Prochlorococcus marinus XMU1404: one gene and its partner. The protein of the gene in region 1 interacts with the protein of each later gene in a pairwise test. Links are inferred from orthologs where the notes say so. Each region holds a gene or a part of one and is shown on either strand. Other genes may lie near its edges. The genes, in order: HA144_RS01580 and lpdA.

Region 1 (12,456 bases):
GTGCAGAAGGGATCTCCCATCGTTACGTGTGCTACAGCCCCCTCGTTAAAGAATGTTGCTGGTCTATTTTTTGTCCGGTCTATAAATTGATCTGGCACCACTATATCAAGTGGCCTTATTTGTTCTTGTAATGAACCAACTGCTGATGGAGCAATAATCCATCTTACTCCTATTGACCTTAGAGCCCAAATATTAGCTTTGTAGGGGATTTCAGTAGGATTTAGTCTATGTGTTCTGCCATGTCTAGGAATGAATGCTATCTCTAGATTTCCAAGATTATATACTCTTATTGAATCAGAAGGTTTACCATAGGGAGTATTGATTTCAATTTCTCTTAAGTATTCCATCTGATCCATTGAATAAAATCCACTCCCACCAATTATTCCTAATCTTGATTTTTCAATTGGTAATAAATGTTCTTTATTCATGATGATGTAAATGACTTTTAATCATCTAGTACTAATTGGAGGAGGACACACAAATGTTCTTTTATTGAAGAAATGGTTAATGTTTCCGAAATTAATGCCAGAAATTCCTGTTTCAATTATATCTAGGGATTCTCATTTGGTTTATTCGGCGCTATTCCCATCGGTGATTTCAAAATCAATCGCTTTAGAAGAGAGTTTAATTGATATAAAATCTTTAGCAAAAAATGCAAAAGTATCTTTTATAGAAGAAGAAGTAAAGGATATTGATTTCAATTTAAAGAAAATTGTTTTAAGTAATAGACCTTCAATTAATTATTCGAAGTTGGTGCTTAATTATGGTAGTCAAACAATAATTCCAAAAGAATTTGAATTACTAGTTAAAAATCGAGATGCTTTTTCAATTAAACCTTTTTTAAGGGCTTATGACTCAATACTAAAAGAGGATATTTTTGATTCAGTTAATGAACTTCCATTTGTAATTGTTGGGAGTGGCCTTGCTGCAATTGAAGTATCATATGCTTTGAGAAAAAGATGGAGAGATAGACATTTAAAACTATTATGTGATTCAAGAAAAATTAATAATACAATTCTAAAAAGTTTACGGAATTCCAATATTGATTTAGTTGAAAAACTTAATTTTGATCATGGCAAGATTCTTTTATGTACTGGAAATACATCTCCGTTATGGGCACAAAAAAAATTATTAGATTCGGATTCTCATGGCAGAATAATCACAAATCAGAATTTGCAGATAAAAAGTTTCTCGGGAATCTTTGCTGTCGGTGATTGCGCAGTTGTAGGTTCAGCAAAAAGACCAGCATCAGGAGTTTTTGCAGTAAAAGTTGTAAATACATTAGTCCAAAATCTAAAAAAAGATATAGAAGGGAGATCATTAAAAAAGTGGTTTCCTCAAAAGATCGGATTGCAAATAGTAAATATATTTCCAAGCCATCATCCAAAGGCTTTTGCTATTTATCGCAATTTTGCTTTCGGCCCTTCTTTTCTTTTTTGGATTTTAAAATATAAGATTGATCTCAACTTTATTAAAAAGTTCAGATCAAAAAGGCTAATTATGAAAAGTAGTGAAAAAAATATTTCATTGAATGACTGCAGAGGATGTGCAGCTAAAATTCCTCAGTTTGTTTTGAATAAATCATTAATAAAATCTAATTTAAATTCTTTTGCTTCATCACCTGAAGATTCAGTTGAGATATATCAAAATGGTCAAGATATCATCTTGCAAAGTGTAGATGGATTTCCTGCTTTGGTAAGTGATCCTTGGCTTAATTCAAAAATTACTACTTTGCATGCTTTCTCAGATTTGTGGGCATGCGGAGCAAAACTTTCATCCGCTCAGGCTTTAATTTCATTACCAAAAGTTGAAAGGGAATATCAGATTTACCTTTTTTCTCAATCCCTTCAAGGTATTAAATCAACAGTTGAGGATCATGGAGGTGAATTACTTGGAGGCCATACTTTCGAGGCAAGAAGTTTAGTAAATAAACCTTATGCATTAGGAATAGATATTTCTTTAACAGTTCAAGGTATTTTAAAAAATGGAGTAAAACCATGGCTTAAATCTGGAATGAATAATGGAGATATTCTCATGATGTCTAGACCTCTAGGCGTTGGGATTTACTTTGCCAGTCAAATGCAAAATATTAATATGCTAGGTAGTTCTTCTGAAATAATTAATAATTTACTAAAGAGTCAGCAATATTTGATTGATGAAATTTATCTTTTTCAAAATCAATTTAAAGAATCATTAGTCAATGCTGCGACTGATATTACTGGATATGGATTTATTGGACATCTTAAAGAGATGGTTGAATCATCTAATTTATATAGGCAAAGAAATAATCTTGAGCCAATAAAAGTTATATTGGATTTATTTGCATTTAAAGCTTATCCTGGAGTATTTGATTTAATAAGAAAAGATGTTAAGAGTACTTTCTTTGAATCTAATAAAGAAATTTTTGACAAAATTTATAAAGTAAATAAGAAAAAAAGAATAATTAATTTTTTAAACGAAAATTCATTAGATCAAGAGACTTTTAACGATAAAATATCATTACTATTAGATCCTCAAACATGTGGCCCCTTGTTGATTAGTTGCAATAGTAAATATGAAAATGTTCTAAAGGATAAATGGTACAAGGTTGGAGAAGTTGTAAAAATGTAATTAAGTTCTATTTAATTTGTCAATTTCCAAATATCTTAATCTTTTGATTTCTTTTCCCATCTCCTTCCCTTGATCCCATCCTTCTTTTTTTAATGTTTCTCCATCTTTTTTTGATTTTATGAATTTGTAAATAAATAACCACTTAAACAATTTACGCCAGTAAGGTCCTCCATCACAAATTAATAATTTGACTGTCTCATCATTAAGGTTTCTATTCTCAATAAATTCTGCCCAACTTGAAGGAGAAAAGTTATTGAAATTTTTTTGGTTTGTTTTTAATATCTTTTTGATATTTAAATAATCTTCTAATATTTTTATCTCACTTTTATTTACTAAAAATCTTTGACATGCTGTTTCTAAATCTTCTGAATCTTTTAATAAGTAAAGCATATGATTTCCCTTTAACTTCTTAATCCAATTTAGTCCTCTTAAAAACCTTTTATCGACTTTAATATTTTCATTTAAGATTGAGATAACTTCCCATTTATGAATTATCGAAATTACATTAGTCAAATTATCGTGTTTGCATATTTCAGCTAGTTCCATCCTTATCCGTATGCCTAGTGCAGGAGGGTAAATCATTGTCTGATTAGTCTCTGAACTTTTCCATGGCCATTGTCTAACTGTTTTTTGAGATTGTTTGAGAGAATTATTTGAAATATTGAAACCTAACCTTGAAGCATATTTTGCACATCTAATTAATCTACTTGGATCATCTGAAATACTATTGCTGTGAAGTAAGTTCAATCTTTTACTTTTTATATCAGATATTCCTCCATAAAGATCATAGATTTTCCTTGTCGAGACCTCGAAGGCTATAGAATTTATAGTGAAATCTCTCCTCTTAAGATCCTCCTCAATAGTACTTTTATTTACTGTGGGATTTAAGCCTGGGGAAGGATAAATTTCTTTTCTTGCAGAAGCAATATCAATTTTATAGTCATTAATATTTATTTCTACAGTGTTGTATAAATTAAATTCCTTGATTAAACATAAATCTACATTTACAATATTTTTTTTTATAAATTTTGCCAGAGAAATAGAGGAGCCTTCAATAACAAGATCAATATCTACAGGTTTAGAAAAAGATTTTTTATGGAATTTACTAATTAATAAATCTCTTAAATAACCGCCAACAAAAGCAACTTTAGTTTTGTTATTAGATTCTATGTATTTAGCAATTAGGTTATATAGATTAAAAGGAGTTTTAATTAATTCCCCTTGAATGTAATCAGAGATATCGTTCATGAGTTTTAACTTACATAACGAATTGGAGCTAATCTGGGATCTAGAATTTTACTTCCTTTATCACCAAATTTTACTGCTAAAGATATTTTTTCCCCACTCCCAAAAATATGTATGATTTCACCTTTCCCAAATTTTGAGTGAATTAGCTTATCTCCAACTATCCAGCTTTTTCCTTTACTGGGCCCTGAATATAATTTCCTCACTCCATTTATTGGTTGGTTAACAAATTCATTTGGATTGTTTCGATCCACTCTAGTTAAACGATCAAGATGCCAATCTCTTCTAATTGAAGCACCACCAGTTTGTGGTAATTCGCCATCCATTAAATCTTCAGGTATTTCTGAAAGAAATATTGAAGGAATTGTTGCTTCACGCATTCCACCCCATAATCTTCTTTCCCTGGCATGACTTAAGAAAACTCTTTCTTTAGCTCTAGTAATACCTACATAGCATAATCTTCTTTCCTCTTCAAGAAGTGAGGGAGTATCAATTGATCTATGGCTTGGGAAGAGACCTTGTTCTAGCCCAGTGATAAAAACATTTTGAAATTCTAAACCTTTACTATTGTGCAGAGTCATGAGAGTTACAGAGTTGGGATTATTTTTCTTCGTATCATTATCAGTTGTTAAGGCTGCTGTAGAAAGAAATCCCTCTACATCTCCACTTTCTGTTTCTTCTTCATATTGAGTAGCTGCATTAATTAGTTCTTGTAAGTTATTTCTTCTATCTTCAGATTCTTCAGTCCCGCTAGAGAGTAAGTCACTCAAATAACCACTTTTTTCTAATATAAGTTGAAGTAGTTGAGCAGGACCTGAATTTTCTAAGTAACACAGTAGATCATTCATAACTTCGGTAAATTTATTAATTCCTTTTGATGATCGGCCTATTGTTTCTTCAAGACTTTGCTTATCATTAAGAACCTCCCATAATGGGATATTTAACCTATTAGATAGTTCATTAAGTTTTTGAATAGTAGTCTTACCAATCCCTCTTCTAGGAACATTTATGATTCGTAAAAGACTAACGTTATCTGAAGAATTAACCAGAACTTTCAAATATGCTATTGCATCTTTAATTTCTCTTCTATCATAAAAACGCAATCCTCCGAAAATTGTATAAGGAATGCGCCACCTCACAAGAGATTCTTCTAATACTCTTGACTGAGCTCTGGTTCGATATAATATTGCAAAATTTTTCCATATTGGTTTCTGATTTTTATTGTTTAGTGATTTAATTTTATTTGTAATTGCTTCTGCCTCGGAAATTTCATCATCACAGCTTAGTAATGTTAAAAGTTCCCCTTTTTCTTTAGTAGCCTTTAAAACTTTGTCAATTCTTTCAGAGTTGTTTTCAATTAGTGAGTTTGCAGCATCAAGGATATTAGAAGATGACCTATAATTTTCTTCTAATTTAATTAAAGATGATTTTTTATCGTCGTTGAAAGAAGTTTTAAAATCTTCTTGAAAACCAATTAGAATTCTGAAATCAGCTGCTCTGAAACTATAAATACTTTGATCAGCATCCCCAACTACAAAAATTGAGCGATCTTCCCAATCAAAGAATTTTTTTGGTTCAGTATTTCCGGCCGTAATTAATTTTATAAGTTCATATTGTGTTCTATTTGTATCTTGATATTCGTCAACTAAAATATGTTTAAATCTTTTGTGCCAGTAATCTCTGACTATATCATTTTGCCTCAATAAGAAAACAGGTAAAAGTAGAAGATCATCAAAGTCTAAAGAATTATTTTTTGAGAGTGAAATTCTATATCTCTTGTAGGCTTCTGCAACTGTTTTATCAAAATTATTATCTGCTTTTTCTAAAAGATCATTAGAAGTTAAACATTGATTTTTAGCATTACTTATTAATCTTTTAATCTTTTTGGGATCATATCTTTTCGGGTCAAGATTCATATCTTGACTGATAATTTCTTTTACTAATGTTTGCGAATCTGTTTCATCGTAAATTGAAAATTGCTTTGTCCAGGTTAAGCCTTCTGGATCAGTATATTTTTCAATATCGTATCTCAGAAGTCTTGAAAATAAAGAATGGAAAGTACCTATCCAAAGGTTCTGAAGCCTCTCTTGGTGAACGTTTGTTCTTAATTGATTTTGATCAATTTCTTTGAGAGTTGTCCAAGGCTGACCAAATTGATTAAAAGCTAATTCTTGGGCTAGAAGAACCTCTAATCTTGCTTTCATTTCTTTAGCAGCTTTGTTAGTAAAAGTGACTGCGAGGATGTTATAGGGATCTATAGAATTATTTTCAATAAGATTTGCAATTCTGTGCGTAAGAGCCTTAGTTTTTCCGCTACCAGCACCTGCTACAACTAATAGTGGCCCATAAACATGTCTTACTGCTTGAAGTTGCTCATTATTTAAAGATTGAAAAAGAAAATTGTTGGTTTGAGGCACTTTTGGATGGGTTTTCAAAAATCAGACTTTGCTATGAGGTTCAGATTCGGTTTCAAGGTCTTCTAACGCTTTTTTTAAATTTATGAGTTCATTGTTATTATCAATTATTTCTTCAAATTTATTTTGAGGCATCCTTAATTTCATACTTCGGTTAAGAATTTCTTTTTCCAATCTCTTTTTATATGAGGAGATAAGTTTCTTTGATAATTTTAAATCCTGTTGATCCAAAACTTTAGTTAAAAGTAGTTTCATATTAGCGGAAAAAAAATTTTTATTTGAATTATTTCAACTATCACTTTGGAATGAAGTTATTAATTAAGAAGCGTTGCGTTAATTTTAAAATTTTATTTTTTTTACTTGCTTTGTACTATTCTGAGATTCAATCTTTAATTTTTTTAATTTAATAATGTCAGTTTTAAAGAATAATCCACTATTTTCCACTGATAAGAAATTAAATGAATTAAGCAATATAAAAGATTTCATTAATAGTGCAAACTCAAGATTAGATGCAATATGCTCAATTACCAATAATTCACATGCAATTGCAGCAGACGCTGTAACAGCAATGATTTGCGAAAATCAAGATTCAGTTAATTCAAAAATATCTTTAAATACAACTAACAAGATGTCCGTTTGTTTAAGAGATGGAGAAATAATCCTCAGGATTGTTGCTTATCTTTTAATTTCTAATGACGAATCAGTTTTAGAAAAAAGTTGTTTGAGGGATCTTAAAAATACTTATTTTGCTCTTGGGGTACCTTTAAGAAATGCAAGAAGGGTTATTGAATTAATGCGAGATTCAACAATCTCTGATTTAAATTCTACAGTTAATAATATGAAGGGAAACACAGGCTTCCTTCCTGATTTAATTTCTGATACAGAGCTTCAATTTGAAAGAATAATTAATCTTTTAAACTAGCTAAATTTCTTATTTCAGAAGTATGGGAAGTCTGTATTACTGAGTTATTCCCAAGATTTCTTATAGTAGAAAATCTGGATCTTACGTGAGCGGATAAAAAGGAAATTTTTTCTTCAGAAACTGTTGACTTGTAAAAAGTTTTAATATGTAAATTATTCTGTTCGTCAACGAAATAATTCGATGATGAAATAAAAGATTCCGTATAACCTTTATTTCGTAAAACAATTCCTGAATTTTCATCCTTGGGTAAAAATATCAAAACTGTTTCATCTCCCTCACTCAAATCATCATCATCCCAATCACTAATAGCTTGCCATTTTATAGAAATGGCTATGCTTTCTAATTTTGTACTATATTGGTAATTTTTAAAAATTTCAATAACTTTTTTATTTTTAGAGTTGATATGTTTTATATATATTTTACTTGTTGAGTTTTCAAATTCCTGAAAAGCTAAAGTATGAGAGCTTCTTATCGATTTCCACTCTCCTAAACTTTTATCGATAAATTGATTAATTGTTGTTAGATTCTTCGTCAAGTTTATCTTCTGCTGAATGATTTTCTGCTTTTTGAATCATTCTTACCATTGAATCCACCATTAATCTCTTCGCAGAAGTTACTTTTAATCCAGAAGGAGTGGTTGATATTTGTTCTCCAGGGCGATCATATGAAGTTGGTCTAAATGGAGTCATCTAATAACTTTAAAAATCAGTCGTTTTACATTCTTGCATGAATTCTTATTTATATAGTTAATGTTTGCAAAAATGTTATATCTTGTCTTTATGATTGGTAAATGCTTATTTCTAATAATTTTGGGATTTGCCTTTGGTTAAAGAGTATAAAAACCGAGATATATATTCGTTGATATAGCTAAGCAAATAAATGAACCATATAGGGGATCTGCCTTTAGTTAAAGAGTATAAAAACCGAGATAAATATTCGTTGATATAGCTAAGCAAATAAATGAACCATTGAGGTGGATTTTTTGATAGGCCTGATATGGTAGCAAGAGCAAACATACCTAAAAGTGCTATTCCAAGAAATAATCCAGCTCCCTGACTAACTCCGGCCCCAACAGCTACAAGAATGGAATCGCTGATTAAGAGACTTATTAATAAAGCTGGAGTGAATATTTTCCATCTAGTTCCCCCAATTCCAATTGCATAGCTTAGAAAATCAAAAAGACCAGTCATCAAAAGACCAGTCATAAGAAAGAAATTTTCCTCTAATTGATTTTGATTAAAGCTTTCAATCTTTTTCATTGCTTTTGTTCCGACTAAACGACGAACAGGTTTGCGGCCAAAGTACCTTGCTATGAAAAAGGCTATTTGGCAAAAAACTATATCAGAAAAAATAATGGTTATGTAACCTTTCTGAAAACCTAATAGTGATCCAGCAAGTAATGAGTAAGCCGAACTTGGTAGGGCAGGAAGAATTATACTTATTCCTCTAAGTATAAATATTCCTAGAGGGGCCCAAAAGCCCATACTCTCGACTTTGCTCCTTAAGGGTTCGATGCCATAGTTTTGTACTAAATAGATTAATCCAACCAATATCGCGACAAAGAAAACTATTGAAAGTAGCTTCTGTATTTTATTCATTATTTTCTAGTAGATTTATTGGGAGAAAATTCTTAATTTAATATTTGATTGTATCTATAATAGAAATACTAATCAATAAAAATTTTTACAAATTTTTAATCTTATATTTACTCCTTAAAATAGATTTTTGTATTTCAAAAGTATTCATGGTTGATTCTAAAAATAAAGTTAATTTAATATTTTTCAGAAATAGCATTGGTTTAGTCCTTTCCATGATCGTTTCAATTTGTATTTCAATAAAACAAGCAAATGCTTTGCCTCATGAATGGGTTGGAGTCCCTAAAAGTGAATATGGAGAACAGTTGTGGGATAGACAAAGTATTAAAAGAAATAAGGATGGTTCTGTGAGAGTATTGAGTAAATTTATTCCCAAAACAAAAAGTGAAATTACTAAGGATATTCTCTATACAATGGATATAAATTGTTTTGAGAAATCATTTAGAGACGTTGATGTATCTATAGATGAAGTAAATACTAATTTTAATGATTTAGCTGATTGGCAAGATCCAAATGGAGATAAACTGATTTTGGGTGTTATTGGTCAAGTTTGCAGAGTTGAAAACTGAAAATTGAGAATTGAAAAAAAAATAAAAGAAAAAATTTAGTTTCTAAATGCCTAGAAAATATAAAACCCCGCCAAAGACAGGGTTTTAAAGGTGCCAGGACCCAGATTTGAACTGGGGACACGGCGATTTTCAGTCGCCTGCTCTACCAACTGAGCTATCCCGGCTCTAACCTATATACTTTAAATTACGATGTGTAGTTTGTGAAACCCTATTATTAAAAATTTTATATCTTCATCAAATATTCAAAAAACTATTATTTTGCATTAACCGCTAATAAGGCAGTACCAAATGAAGAAGTTTTTTTACATGAAACTATTGGTATATTGATAATTTTTTCTCTTATTTTTCTCCATTGTGGGTTTTGTGAACCTCCACCAATAGTGATAATTTTTTTTGGAAGAGAACCTGTTAGTTCGCTTAGTTTTTCCCATCCTTTTAATTCGATCCTAGCTAGCCCTTCAAATAATGCATGTAAATAAAGTGAGTCGCTTACTGGTCTAGGACCAAGTATAGGCTCTAAATTAGAATTGTTAACAGGAAATCTTTCTCCTTTACTATTAAGAGGTAAAAGATTCAAAGAAGTGTTTTTCGATGGATTAATTTGTCGACTAAGTTCCTTTATTTCTAAATCAGAAAAGAATTTAGACAAGATACCGCATCCCGCATTTGATGCTCCTCCGCATATCCAATCACCGTTTATTCTATGTATTGTAATTCCCTTTTTTTTTATAGGATCATCAATAATTTTTTTTACCACAATTGTTGTTCCTAAAACTGTGAGACCATCTTGTTTACCTAATTCAGCAGCTATTAAACTTGCATTCGAGTCAGTGGTGCCAGAGATTAATAGTAATTTCTTGTTCAAGTTAAATCTCTCTGCCAAATCAAGATTTACTTGTCCAATAATTTTTCCACTTTTTATTATATGAGGTAGGCATTTTTGCCATGAAGTATCGAGATAACTTTTTGGCCACGATTCTTTTTTTAGATCCCAACCAAGTTTTAGATTATTGCCTTCTTCTCCAAGAGTCCAATCTTTTAAAAACCAACCGGTGATCCAATCAGATTGGTGTCGTAAAAGTATATTTGTCCCATATTTATCTATTAGTTTCAATGCTTTAGCAAGACTACTGTATGGAGTTCGCAGATGATCTTCTCCAGAAGTTAATGATTCAATAAGGATCTTATGTTCATTACATGCTTGGTCATAAGGTATTGCTTCCCCTATAGACTCTCCTTGCAAGTTGGATGCTATTAAAGTTCCTGAGGTGCCAGAGATAGCCAATTTATCAAGATTAATTTTTATCTCAATAGGTAAACTAACTAAGAGATTTTCACAAGAATTGATCCAAGAATTTGGATTTTTAAAGCTGTATAAATAAGGTGCAGAATTTGAATATACTAATTTCTTATGAAAATTAATTATTGATATTCTTGCACCACTGGTTCCGAAATCTAAACCGCCATAAAAATTATCAGGCATAGAATATATATTTTATAAAAATACCTTGGAAGCCTCCGCTAATTCGGCTGCTTTTTCTTCTACATTTTCCCAAGGAAGTTCAAGATCTCTTCTGCCAAAATGTCCATAGGATGCAGTCTTTCTGAAAAATTTACCACCCATTTTTTTTGGTAGATTTCTTAAGTTAAACTCTTTTATAATTGCTGCAGGTCTTAAATCAAAGTACTGTTTAATAAGCTCAGTCAAATTAGCTTGTGAAATAATACCAGTATCAAAAGTTTCAACAAGAATTGAAATCGGTTTCGCAACTCCAATTGCATAACTTAATTGTACTTCTGCTCTTTTTGCTAACTTTGCCTTAACTATACTTTTAGCTACATACCGTGCTGCATAAGCGGCTGATCTATCCACTTTTGTGGGATCTTTACCTGAGAATGCCCCTCCTCCGTGTCTTGCATATCCACCATAAGTATCTACAATAATTTTTCTGCCAGTAAGTCCTGCATCTCCTTGAGGACCTCCTACGACAAATTTTCCAGTTGGGTTTACCAGAAATCTTGTTTCGTTAATGCTTGGTTTGATTTCTAAATCTTCTGTAGCTGGAATTACAACATTCTTCCATAGATCTTCTTTGATTTTTTGACGAATTTCTTCTTCATTAGTGGTCCCATCTATTTCAGGGTTATGTTGAGTTGAAATTAAAATGGTATTAATCGAAACTGGCACCCCTTTTTTGTAATCAATACTTACTTGAGTTTTACCATCAGGGAGGAGATAATTGAGGACTTCTTCGTGTCTTACTTTGGCAAGTTGAATGGCTAATCTATGCGCTAAGCTAATCGGTAATGGCATTAACTCAGGTGTTTCATCGCATGCATAACCAAACATTATGCCTTGGTCACCAGCTCCAGTATTATCTTCCAAATCATCATTAATATCATCTGCATTGTTTACTCCTTGAGAAATATCTGGCGATTGCTCGTCAAGCGCTACTAAAACAGAGCAACTATTTGCATCAAAACCACCTGCTTTATAGCCTTCATATCCAATTTCTTTAATTACATTCCTTACAAGTTTTATATAATCAATTTTTGCTTTAGAAGTTATTTCTCCAGTAAGTAAACAAAGACCTGTATTGACAACAGTTTCGCATGCAACTCTGCTTTCTGGATCTTCTGTTAATAAGGCATCTAAAACAGCGTCGCTTATTTGATCACATATTTTGTCAGGATGGCCTTCAGTAACGGATTCAGAAGTGAAGATGAAATCACTCATTTATACATAATTTTAAGTTAATCTTCATCCTAAATTAGACTATCGTTACTAATCAATATTTGTAAATTTAAAAAATACTTGTTCAAGCATAAAAAACCATTTGTTTCTACATATTCCTACTTAACGTAAATAAGTGTATTTATATTGTTTCACCTGTCGCAGTGGTACTTTCTTCGATGTCGTCAGTTTGTTCAAATAACATTTGCTTGTATTTAGCAGCCATTTCTTCGGCTTTATTAAAAACTTTTTGAGGGTCAGTTAGCATATCGCCTGGTTCGGGTTCAAGTGCTTTAGTAGATAAGGAAATTCTTCCTCTTTCAGAATCAAGGTCAATTATCATGACTTTCATTTGATCATTAACATT
Region 2 (12,294 bases), on another replicon or contig:
ATTCTATTAAGTGCATCTGCATCCAAGATCAATAATCCCTTAAAACCTATTAGGTAATCTTTCGATTTATGCCAATCATCATTATCAATTCCTATCCCTGGGCCTACAGCTAATGAATCATATAAACTCAGATCAATATTTTTTAATGCACTGAATAAGGATGCATTACCATTGTGGTTAGTTTGCATAGTTCCTTTTAAAACTATTTCTGGAGCAACTTGCCAAATAGATTCAGCTACTAATTCAGGCAGAACTGCTGAGATAAAACCTGCTCCACTTGATATTGCCCCTCTTAATGATAAGTATGCAGCTCCGGGATATTTTTCACTTCCAGCAATTAATAATGTTCTTCCTCTTTTATATTTATCGGAATTTTTTGGTAAAGAAGGTAAATCAATATTTTTTAAATCTTTGTAAGTAACCTTAAAAATTTTTTTCTCAATCTTAGATAACTTATTAGTAGGTACCCCAATATCAATATGATTCAACTCTCCAATAAAAGGTAAAGCAGAATCTTGTGTTAACCCAATTTTATTGAGACCTATAGCTAAAGTGTAATCTGCCTGTACAGCATTATCTAAAAACGGCTCTCCTTTATCAGGGCATAACCCTGTTGGGATATCAATACTTATTACCTTGCCATATTTGTTATGAAATTTTTGATTAATAAGTTTGATTAATTTATTATCAACTTTTCTTGTTTGATTATTACCAAAAATCGCATCAATCCAGAGTTCTTTCCCATTTGCATCAGGGGGCTCTACTAATTTTGTGACACCAATAGATGTAAGATAATTAAGGAGGTTATTTGTTAATGTTTTTTTTATCGGAAATGGACACCATACCTGGACTAAAAAGCCTTTCAAACAAAGCTCTCGTGCTATTACTGCACCATCCCCACCATTATGCCCAGGACCGATTAAAACAGTTATTCCATGTTTTAAAAGAGGTTTCCTTTTCAAGAGCCATCTACTAATTTGGATACCAGCTTTCTCCATCAATGCTTCTTGTGGCATTCCATCAGAAAACATTTCTTTCTCTAATATCATCATTTGCTTCGAATCAACAATTAAATGTTTAGAGTCAATTGCTGGCCATACAATTTCGTTCATAATTAGTACAAAGCATTTGAAGTACCGTTCAAAATTTTAAACTTCCATGTTAAAGACACAAAAAGATGAAAAATTAGAGAACTATTTTTCTACTAATAATAAAACTAAAAAGAAGAAAAATATTATTGTAGGTCTTTCTGGAGGCGTAGATAGTTCTCTTTCAGCTGCTCTTCTTGTAGAAAGAGGATGGAATGTTGAGGGACTAACTCTTTGGCTAATGAAAGGAGAAGGATCCTGTTGTTCTGAAGGATTAGTAGATGCTGCAGCCCTTTGTGAAGATTTAGGAATTAATCATAAAATTATAGATTCAAGAGAAATTTTCGAAAGAGAGGTAATTAAAAAAACTACTGAAAGCTACGAGAAAGGTTTCACACCACTCCCATGTTCGATGTGCAACAAGAATGTGAAGTTTGAAGAGATGCTTAATTATGCAATAAATAAAAAAGACTTTACCCATATTGCGACTGGACATTACGCAAGAATAAAAAAATCATCTTATGCTGAAAAACTTGATTACAAGAGCTTAGTATTTAAGGAATTCCTTCTTCTGAGAGGGGCGGACAAGAATAAAGACCAAAGTTATTTTCTTTATTCTCTTTCACAAGAAGTACTAAGCAGATTAGAATTTCCTCTTGGTGAGATGAAAAAAGAAGAAACCAGAAAGGAAGCCCTGAGATTAGGCCTCAGAACTGCTCAAAAACCAGAAAGTCAAGATTTATGTTTAGTTGAGCATTATGGATCAATGCAGAGATTTATCGACAAACACATTGAACCTAAAGAAGGAAAAATAATACATGTTAATGGTCAAGTCCTAGGAACTCACAATGGTATTCAGCACTTTACTGTAGGCCAAAGAAAAGGTTTGGGAGTTGCCTGGCCCGAACCATTATATGTAAAAAATTTAGACAGAAAAGAAAACATAGTGTACGTAGCAGATAAAAGTGATCTATTTAATAGAGAAGCAATAATTAGTAAGGTTAATTGGGTTTCAATCGAAGAACCTAAGCAAGATATAAAAGTAGAAGCACAAATCAGATATAGAAGTCATCCAGTAAAAGGAACTTTAATTGCTTTGAAAAATTCAGATAATCTAACTAAAACTTTTAAATTAATTTTTGAAGAAAGTCAAAGTTCGGTAACGCCCGGACAAGCTGCAGTTTTTTATAAAGGAGAAATTTTATTAGGTGGTGGATTAATTAATTAATTTTCAAAAAGATATTTAATCCCATAAAAAATATAAGCAAAAACAAAAGAGGTTTATCTCCAAATTTTGTATAGAAAGTCTTTTCGGATGAAAAATTAGGGAACACTATTTTATTTTGCTCAACATTTAAATCTAGCATTTGAATTATTTTTCCATCATCCTGAACTAAACCCGAAGGGCCTGTGTTTGATACGAGTAAATTATTTTTCTTATTTTCAATACTTCTTAACCTAGCCAATGATAGAAATTGATTATGCAGCTTAATTGGATAGGGATCTAAATTTGATGCAGTTATTATTAGTTTTGCACCACTATTAATAGCCTTTCTTATTTTCAATCCATCACTAATTTCGTAACAGATAGCTACTGCTAATGGGGGGGTAAATTTAGGATCGAAAAATCTTGAATCGGAACCCGGTTGAACTCCTCCTACTGCAGATAATCCTCTTGAAAAACTATTTAGAAATACAGGTATATTTTCACCTAATGGAACAAGTCTACTTTTATCTATGAAAGAGGTAAAAGATTTATCTCCAATTTGAAATCCTAGTAAAGAACTTCTTAACTCATTATTGTAATTTCTGAAACCTCCTGCCAAAGTATTAATTTTAATGCCTTTAGTTAAATAAAAATTATTAGATAGAGTTCCTTCGGGAGCAACAAGAAGTTTTGCTTTATTGGCTAAAGCATATTCTTGAGCGATAGATTGTTTTTCTTTAATAAACTCATCATCTATTTTCAATTTTTCTCTTGTTGGGATATTTGTTTGCCAAATAGCCACAGGAAATTCAGAGTTTCTTTTTATTGGATTTGTTAGGGCCCCAAATAAATGTAAGAAAACAATTATTAAAGATCCAAAAATAAATATTTTTTTGAAATGAAGTTTTCTTCTCCATCTACCGTGACTAAAAAAAATCCAAAATCCAATCAATATTTGTAATACGCATAAACCACTTGCACCAATCCATCTTGCCAACCCAGCGAGATAAATATCACCTGGGACAAGACTTTCACCTAAACCTATCCAGAAAAAAGGTGTTTGAGAAAGTATCAATTCACCAATCCCCCAAGTCAAAGATAAAAAAAATACTTTTATGATTAAAGGCATAATTTTCATATTAAAAACATCCTCTTTCCAGAGAATCATTTCAACTAACAGCCCCCATAAATAAACTAATAACCCACCCCAAATAGCACAAAATAATAATATTGAAATGGCAATTATTAAACTTGCAAACCATGAAAACCCAAGCCATGTCAAAGGATGCAGATCATATAACCATGAATGACTTATCAAAACAAAGAAAAAGCCCCACCAAAAATTTGCTATTTTTCTTTCACTTCCTTCCCATAAAATAAATAAAGATATCGGCATAAAAATCAGCCAAAAGTAAGTTGAGACTGAAATTCCTCCTAAAATTCCACCTAGGCAAGGGTAAAAATATTGTCTTAAACTTTTTATCTTAGTCGGGATTAACAATCTAAAATTACGAAATTAAATTTATAATCACTCATTTATTGTACCTTTATTCTGTAATATTAGTTTTAGTAACTTTCAAAATTTAAGTGAAAGAAGTCTTTATTAGTTTTGCAGTTTTTGTTTTTTGTGTTTCGTTAACTCTTTTCAGTCAATTTAATTCACAACAAGTGGTTAATGCTGCCGAATCAGAAACTCAGTTAATTCAAAAAACACCTATTGCAAAATCATCAAATGTTTCAAATAATAATTTATTTGAGCTAGACCCATCAGATCCAAATCCTATACTTTTCGCTATGGCAGAAGAAACACAATCAGAAAGCAATTCAAGGACTACAGAAAGTGGTCTAGTTATTTTGGATATCGTAAATGGGGAAGGAGATGAAGCTAGTGCTGGGCAAACAGTTACTGTAAACTATACAGGAACTCTAGAAGATGGGACACAATTTGATACTAGTATCGGTAGAGCTCCATTTAGCTTTCCATTAGGTGCTGGAAGAGTAATTAAAGGTTGGGACGAAGGTGTCGCAGGAATGAAAGTTGGAGGTACAAGAAAATTAACAATTCCTCCGGAACTTGGATACGGATCTAGAGGGGCAGGAAATGTTATACCCGCCAATGCAACTTTGATATTTGAAGTTGAATTATTAAAAGTCAATTAAATTTAAGTAAGAAAAATATCTAAGACTTTTCAATTTAGTTAATCTCCAAGTAATATATATACAACTCCAAATATTTGAAATGTTAAGTAAATTGATCAATTCTTTTCTAGATAAAAAATCCCCAATGACAGTCCATGCTCACTGTGATGGTCCTTGTGGTGTTTATGATCCAGCATCAACGAGAGTTACTGCTGAAGCAGTTTTATCAATGACAAAAAAACTTATTGCACTAGAAGCTCCTTCTAGCACTGATTCAGCAGAGTGGGCTACATATAGTAATACATTTTCTAGATATGTTGCAGTTAAAGAAGAGCAAGCAAAAGAAACAAAGAAAGAAATTCTAATTTTGTGGACAGACTACTTTAAACCAGTTCATTTAGAAACTTATCCAGACTTACATGAAACTATTTGGAAGGCGGCCAAATTATGCAGTGCATGCAAAGTTAATATTGATTTAGCTCAAGCTGAAGAGCTCATGAGTTACGTAGAAAAGATTCATAATATCTTCTGGGCTTCAAAAGGGAGATCAGACGCTTTCGTAAAAGCTAGTTAATCAGAATTATTTTCAAAAGTTTTTTTGATTTTATTTTATTTTTTTTAGGTTTAAGAAAAACCGCTATTATTAGTGGTGAATCTATGTATCCTTACCTAAAAGACGGGGATATTGTATTTTTTAAAAAATATAAAAAGAATAAATCAATACTAAAAAATCGACAAATAGTTATTTTTAATCATCCACTTAAAAATAAAAACCTAATAAAACGGATAAATTCAGTAAATCAAAATAATATTGAAGTTCTTGGCGACAATATTGAACTTAGCGAAGATAGTAACAAATTCGGATTAATCAATGACGAAAAAATTATTGGGATTGTCACCTCTAAATTAATTTTTCCTAAATTAACAAATTTTTTAATTCAAAAAAACAGAAGCACTCCTTTGAATCCAAAATAATCCCAAAGAAAAGGAAAGCCCTCCTGCTACAGCTATTAATCTTTTAATAAATTTTTGACTTGCTTTAAAGGTGGTAAAAGATATTAAACAAGTAAAAAGATTCATACTTGTTAGTGAACCAATCAAATATGAAATCAAATATAAGCAAGCACTTGTTAAAGGTAGTGCCAAAGCAGGAAGAACTGCGAGGAAATGCGAACCTCCAGCTATACCGTGTAGCAAGCCTAAACCTGTCAAAGCATGTGAGTGCTTATTATTGTTATTTTTTTGTTCCTTAACATGAAAGTGAAAGTGACGATGGGCAATTCCATTCTCATGCTTATGGGAATGCGAATGGATACTTAATTGAAAAGAATTTTTAATAGCAAATACTCCAACAATTAGAAGAGAAATTCCAACTAGGAATTCGGCGATATTGGAAAATTTGTTTAATGGCGTAATATCCTTAATAAAAATAGCTAGGAAAGCTAACAAGAGGACACCTGAAGAGTGTCCTAAGCCCCATGAAAAACTATTTCTAAGAGCTTTTTTGGGATTATTAATCGCTGCTGGTGCCATTGCAATTAGATGATCAGCGCCACTAACAACATGCACAAATCCTGCAACTACTCCAGTTAAAATTACAGCTTGCATATATATTCAGTACAACTCTGCTTATTCAATTTTATAGCACGATTTGAAGTCAAAATTAAATTGATTTAAATAATTTCTTGAAAGATTGTTCAATATCACTTTCTCTCATAAAAGTTTCACCAATTAATACTCCCTTGATTCCAATAGATCTAAGCGAATCTAGATCTTCGGCACAATTAATTCCTGATTCACTAATGGGAATAATATTTTGTTTTAAAAATATATCAGCATATTTATGCATCAATTCTATTGATGTTTTTAAATCAGTTTTAAAAGTCTTTAAATCCCTATTATTTATTCCAATCAAATTAAAAGATTTTAATTTTAGAATCCTTTCTAATTCATTATCATTATGCACTTCAACAAGAACACTCATCTTTAAATTATCAGCTATTTTCTTTAGATAAATTAAATCGTCATCACTTAAAATCGCAGCGATTAATAATATCGCATCAGCACCAGATACCCTTGCTTTATAAATCTGATAAGCAGAAATAATAAAATCTTTGCATAGTAGAGGGAGATTAGTTGATTTTCTTACAGTTTCGAGTATTTCATAACTACCTTGAAAAAACCTTTTATCGGTAAGTACTGAGATACATGATGCACCTAATCCTTCATAACAAATTGCTATGTCTTCAGGGTTAAAATCTTTTCTAATAACTCCTTTACTCGGACTAGCTTTTTTTATTTCTGCAATTACTCCTGGTTTAATTTTTGAATCCAAGATATTTTTATAAAAATCTTTTGGGGCAGAAAGATTTTCAATTTTTTTTATTAAATCTTCTAAAGAAACTATTTTTTTAAAATTCTTAATTTCAATGTCTTTATGCCATACAATTTCTTCCAGAATATTTTTTGCTTGTGCTTCTCTATGAGGTACAGCATATTCTAAATTTTCAACCCTAACTGTTGGATTTGGTGGTCTGCGTCTTATCTCCATTAATTTTAGATATTATTTTATTTGAGAAGCGGCTTGTTTATACGCGACCTCAACTACTTCACTAAGAGTAGGATGAGTATGAACTTCTTTAGATAATTCAATTACATCTTGGTTCCTTGAAATAGCGTTCGAAATTTCTTGAATCAAATCAGCTGCATGTAACCCAAAAATATGAGCACCTAATACTTTCCCATTATCTTTATTGAAAATCAACTTTAGCAATCCATCACTCTCCATCTCAGCCAATGCTTTTGAATTAGCCTTAAAGAAACTTTTCACAATTCCCAAAGTAAAATTTTCTTCTGCAGATATCTCTTTAGCTTCAGCTTCAGAGAGACCAACTGAACTTATCTCAGGGTGAGTAAAAGTTGCCGCAGGGATACTTTTATAGTTAATTGCGACTTTACCACCGCAAATATTTTCGACAGCAATAGTACCCTGTGCTGCTGCAGTATGAGCAAGCATTAATTTGCCAGTAACATCTCCAACAGCCCAAATATTAGGTATTATTTCCTCGCCATTTTTAACTCTCATTTGATCATCTATAGGAATAAAACCTTTTACCGTCTCTATCCCAACAGACTCAAGATTTAAGTTATTACTATTAGGACTTCTGCCAGTTGCAACAAGCACAGCGTCAACTTCTAAAGTTTCTATCACTTCTTTGGAATTTGCATCTGTAAGTTCTATTTTGACAGGACATCCAGGTGTTATTTTTGTAGCGAAAACATTTGATTTTGTATCTATATCTCTTGATTGAATAAGATTCTTTTTCGCAATTTTTGTAATGTCAGGGTCAAATGTTGGCATAATATTCTCTAAAGCCTCAATCATGGTAACTTCACAACCAAGCGCGGTATAAACATCTGCGAATTCCAATCCTATATAACCACTTCCAATAATAGCTATCCATCTAGGTAGCCACTCTAGCTTTACTGCATCATCACTAGTAAATACAGTTCTATTATCCAAGGTTATCCCACGAGGAACGAAAGGAGAAGAACCAGTTGCTATGACGATATTCTTACATGTGTATATTTTATCAATTCCGTTTTTATCTCTTACACCCACTTTTTGATTCCCTTCAAGTCTTCCAATACCCAAAATAATTTCAACTCCACTCCTTTTTAGAGTTTTTGTTAAATTTTCTCTAACGTTTAAAACCAGATTATTTGCATGATCAGCAATTTTTGATCTTTCAAACCTTACGGGTGCAGCATGAATACCAAATTTGGCTAAATGCTCATAATTACCTATTTCTCTGACTTTTCCAGTCGCAGCCAAAAGAGCTTTAGAGGGGACACACCCCTTGTTAACGCAAGTTCCTCCCATGTCTGAAGATTCCACTATCGCGACTTTCAGTCCCTTACTAGCAGCATGTTTAGCGGCATCAAAACCTCCATATCCTGCTCCTATTACGATTACATCGAAATCAAAACTTGAATCAGTCACTTTTTATTTATTTATTAGAGGTGAATGCGACTCTTTTTCGTTCTAGTAATAACGGAACAGCAACACAAGCCACATTTAATGATTCTACAATCTCACTATGCGGAATTGTAATTGTTTCATTAAAAGCTTCTTGAATTTTTTTATGAATACCTTGACCTTCATTACCCAAGATTAATGCAGTACGTTTAGACCAATCAACTTCCCAGTAGGGTTTTGAGGATTTTTTTAAATTTTTATTTTGGCTACTAGTAGAAAAAATATTAAATCCTACATTTGATAATTCAGATAAAGACTTTAATAAAGAATTTATTATTTCTTCTTCACTTCCTTCAAACCTTTGAAATGGGATTTGAAAGACCGCACCAGTCGATGCTCTTAATGCTTTTTGGCTTAATGGGTGCGCACCTCCAGCTAAAAAAATTGCATCAACACCAGCAGCTAAAGCAGTTCTAAAAAGATTACCCATATTCCCAGGATCTTGAATCCTATCGAGAACAAGAACAAAATCATCTTTACTATTGAATTGATAATTAAGTATCGATGAGATTTCTACTAATGCTGCAATGCCATCTGGATTAACTGTTGAAATTGCTGAAGCTAAAACCTCTTCTGAGACCAAAGTTATTAATGATTGATCAAACTTTTTGCTAAGATTTTGGTTCTTTTTGAGCCATTTTTCAGTAACTAGAATTTTAGAGGGGGAATTTCCAGACTTCAACAATTCTTCAATAAGATGAGTACCCTCTATACAAAAAAAATCTTTGTTCTTGCGAGAGGATCCTCTTTTAAATGATCTAAATCTTTTAACTAGATTATTATTTTTACTAGTTATTTTAAAAAAATTATTTTCTATGAGGAATTTAAAAATTTTGTGGTCAATTTCATTGTAATTCCATAAACGATTGGATCAATAATTTTTAAAATTTAATTCCCTAAAAATTGATTGATACATTTTTACTTTTTATTAATATTATGGACGTTACATAGGGTGGACTTACTAATGTTAGTTTGTCATTATAAACCTAATAAACTAAGTCTTAATGATTTGCGGCAGCGAAAAGAATTCATATTTTAAATCGCAAAATTTAAAAATTCTTGGCCAAGGTAAACTAAACGGGATTGTTGAAATAAGTGGTGCGAAGAATTCGGCATTAGTTTTAATGGCGGCTTCATTATTAACCAATGAAAGAATAACTCTTGAGAATGTTCCTCGTCTTACCGATATAGAAAAAATGGGGCATATCCTTAAGTATTTAGGGGTTAATTTAGTAGATAAAAACAATAAATTAGAGATAGATTCAAAAAATGTTTCCATTACAGAAGAACTTCCATATGAACTTGTTAATGGACTGAGAGCTAGTTTCTTTTGTATCGGTGCTTTATTAAGTAAATTTGGAAAGGCTAAAGTGCCTTTGCCTGGAGGTTGCAATATCGGTTCAAGACCTATAGATGAGCATATTAATGGACTTAAAGCATTAGGAGCTGAAATTATTATAAAAAAAGGAATTGTCGTAGCAAAAATAAAGGAAAAGAAAAATAAACTGCATGGTACTCATATCAAATTAAAGTGCCCAAGCGTAGGAGCAACTGAAACTTTAATAATGGCTGCTTCATTAGCGGAAGGAAGAACTACTATTGAAAATGCTGCAAGAGAACCTGAAATTCAGGATTTATGCCAAATGCTTAATAAAATGGGAGCAAGAATTTACGACTCCGGAAAAGAAAAAATAATTATTGATGGTGTTAATAAACTTGTTGGTTGTGCTCATAAAGTAATTCCCGATCGAATAGAAGCTGGCACTTTTCTAATTGCTGCTGCTGCAACTGGCTCTTCAATAACAATATCTCCCGTTATTCCTAATCATCTTGAAGCTGTTACGAATAAGCTTCAAGAAAGTGGAAGTAAAATTACGATTAAAGGTAATTCAATTACAATTAAGGGAAAAGAAATTAGAGGAGTAAATATTGATACAGCTCCTTTCCCAGGATTTCCTACTGATTTACAGGCACCATTTACAGCTTTAATGACAATCGCCAATGGTGAATCAAAGATCACTGAAACAATTTTCGAAAACAGGATGAATCATATTCATCTACTTAATAAAATGGGAGCTAGTATAAAATTAAATAAAAACGTAGCTCATATCAAAGGTGTTAAGACAATAAAGGGGATGGATTTAGTTGGCTCAGATTTAAGATCATCAGCTGCATTAATAATTGCTGGGATTATCGCTAAAGGTAATAGTAAAATCTATGGTTTAGAGCATTTAGATAGAGGTTATGAAAATTTTGAATCAAAATTAAAAATGTTAGGTATTAAAATAACTAGAGAATTTAATAAAAGATCTTTTACTGAGAAAGAATATAAAATTACTTCTGATCCTGAAGATATTCCTAAACGTAGAGCCGCTTAAAATATAATTTTGGATTGGCTTACTTAAACGTATGCAACATTTATTAGCGAAATACAACCTAAAAATAATAAAAACAAAACTAAAAAACGATTAGACCAAATTTTATCTAAACCACTAAACCTAAACTCCTTCATGCCCAGGTTCCTCCGTTAGATCCAAATGCTGTCAAAATAGTTACTGCAATAAAAAGATAGGGAACAAATTTTAAAGATAATTTTTTAGCTTGAATCTTTGACATAATTTTTTTACTAATTCTAACATAATATTACTAATTATGAAGCCATACCCTTGAATAAAGGACTCTTAGGAGCCTTTAGTTACAGTACTGTATCAGTAATGTTTATTTTTTTCATTTTTATCTTATTTCTTGTCAGCGATTCCAATAAATATGGCTCTATGTTTTATCAAAAAGATTTTTAACTAAAAACAAATGTGTTCTCGATCGCTCTTCCTTAACCGCCAAAAGGATAGTCAATAAAATGATTTTTGTTATAATAAAAAAGTTCATTATTTTTCAAAAGCCTTGGGAGCGTGGTGGAATTGGTAGACGCACCGCACTCAAAATGCGGCACCTTCGGGTATGTCGGTTCAAGTCCGACCGCTCCCACTTTGATGAAAACTTATAGTCGATTCGATATATCTTTCAAAAAAGGAAAAGGTTGTTGGCTATGGGACAAAACAGGTAAAAAGTATCTTGATGCAGTTGCTGGTATAGCCACTTGTAGTCTTGGTCATAGCGATAGAGTTTTGAGAAGAAATCTATCAACTCAACTAAAAAAGATTCAACACATTTCAAATCTCTACATTATTGAAGAACAAGAACAATTAAGCAGAACTTTAACGAATATAAGTTGTGCTGAAAGCGTTTTTTTCTGCAACAGTGGCGCAGAAGCAAATGAATCAGCTATTAAATTAATTAAGAAATTTGGAAATACAACAAATGAAAGTAAAGAATCAATTATTCTAGCTGCTAAGTGCAGCTTTCATGGCAGAACATTGGCAGCCTTGAGTGCTACTGGTCAGCCAAAATACCAAAAAGGTTTCGAACCCATGATAAAAGGGTTTAAGTTCTTTGAATTTAACAATTTTGATTCGGTAAAAAAATTATTTGAAGATTGTAAAAATAATGATCAAAAGATTTCTGGTGTCTTAGTTGAACCAATACAAGGAGAAGGTGGCGTGATTCCTGGAAGTAAAATATTTTTTAAAAACCTTAGAAATATCTGTGATAAATATAATTCTCTTCTTATTTTAGATGAAGTCCAAAGTGGAGTAGGTCGAACTGGAAAAATGTGGGGCTATGAGAATTTAGGAATTGAACCAGATGGATTCACTCTTGCTAAAGGATTAGGAGGAGGTCATGCAATTGGGGCATTATTGGTAAAAGAAAAAGCTAACATTTTTTCTCCAGGAGATCATGCAAGCACTTTTGGAGGGAACCCG

The links.
Region 2: the proteins of HA144_RS01580 (region 1) and lpdA interact in binary tests that used the Escherichia coli proteins (3 or more experiments, as listed by UniProt). The link is inferred for Prochlorococcus marinus XMU1404 from one-to-one orthologs.

The regions. Positions count from the first base shown.
Region 1 is NZ_JAAORE010000001.1:286,626-299,081, forward strand. What follows is about bases 3,569-6,646. They hold HA144_RS01580 (UvrD-helicase domain-containing protein), read right to left. Parts: upstream 6,273-6,646; coding sequence 3,864-6,272; downstream 3,569-3,863. Other genes in these bases: HA144_RS01575 (CCA tRNA nucleotidyltransferase), read right to left, coding at 3,569-3,858; HA144_RS01585 (hypothetical protein), read right to left, coding at 6,294-6,524. In the rest of the region: mtnP (S-methyl-5'-thioadenosine phosphorylase), read right to left, coding at 1-428; selenide, water dikinase SelD, read left to right, coding at 439-2,610; more of HA144_RS01575, read right to left, coding at 2,611-3,568; HA144_RS01590 (R-phycoerythrin subunit beta), read left to right, coding at 6,679-7,191; HA144_RS01595 (phycobiliprotein lyase), read right to left, coding at 7,175-7,726; HA144_RS01600 (hypothetical protein), read right to left, coding at 7,701-7,880; HA144_RS01610 (hypothetical protein), read left to right, coding at 8,936-9,355; HA144_RS01620 (FGGY-family carbohydrate kinase), read right to left, coding at 9,609-10,838; metK (methionine adenosyltransferase), read right to left, coding at 10,851-12,092; HA144_RS01630 (30S ribosomal protein S1), read right to left, coding at 12,232-12,456. UniProt on the Escherichia coli protein: A helicase with DNA-dependent ATPase activity. Unwinds DNA duplexes with 3'-5' polarity. Translocates on single-stranded DNA with 3'-5' polarity. Initiates unwinding more efficiently from a nicked substrate than double-stranded DNA.
Region 2 is NZ_JAAORE010000003.1:191,716-204,009, forward strand. The notes cover bases 6,218-9,133. They hold lpdA (dihydrolipoyl dehydrogenase), read right to left. Parts: upstream 8,438-9,133; coding sequence 6,998-8,437; downstream 6,218-6,997. Other genes in these bases: trpC (indole-3-glycerol phosphate synthase TrpC), read right to left, coding at 6,218-6,985; HA144_RS07330 (TrmH family RNA methyltransferase), read right to left, coding at 8,445-9,133. Also shown: HA144_RS07285 (NAD(P)H-hydrate epimerase), read right to left, coding at 1-1,112; tRNA 2-thiouridine(34) synthase MnmA, read left to right, coding at 1,159-2,316; HA144_RS07295 (acyltransferase), read right to left, coding at 2,309-3,796; HA144_RS07300 (FKBP-type peptidyl-prolyl cis-trans isomerase), read left to right, coding at 3,883-4,455; sodN (superoxide dismutase, Ni), read left to right, coding at 4,535-5,008; sodX (nickel-type superoxide dismutase maturation protease), read left to right, coding at 5,017-5,409; HA144_RS07315 (hydantoin utilization protein A), read right to left, coding at 5,368-6,042; more of trpC, read right to left, coding at 6,098-6,217; more of HA144_RS07330, read right to left, coding at 9,134-9,305; murA (UDP-N-acetylglucosamine 1-carboxyvinyltransferase), read left to right, coding at 9,478-10,851; HA144_RS07345 (aspartate aminotransferase family protein), read left to right, coding at 11,464-12,294. UniProt on the Escherichia coli protein: Lipoamide dehydrogenase is a component of the glycine cleavage system as well as of the alpha-ketoacid dehydrogenase complexes.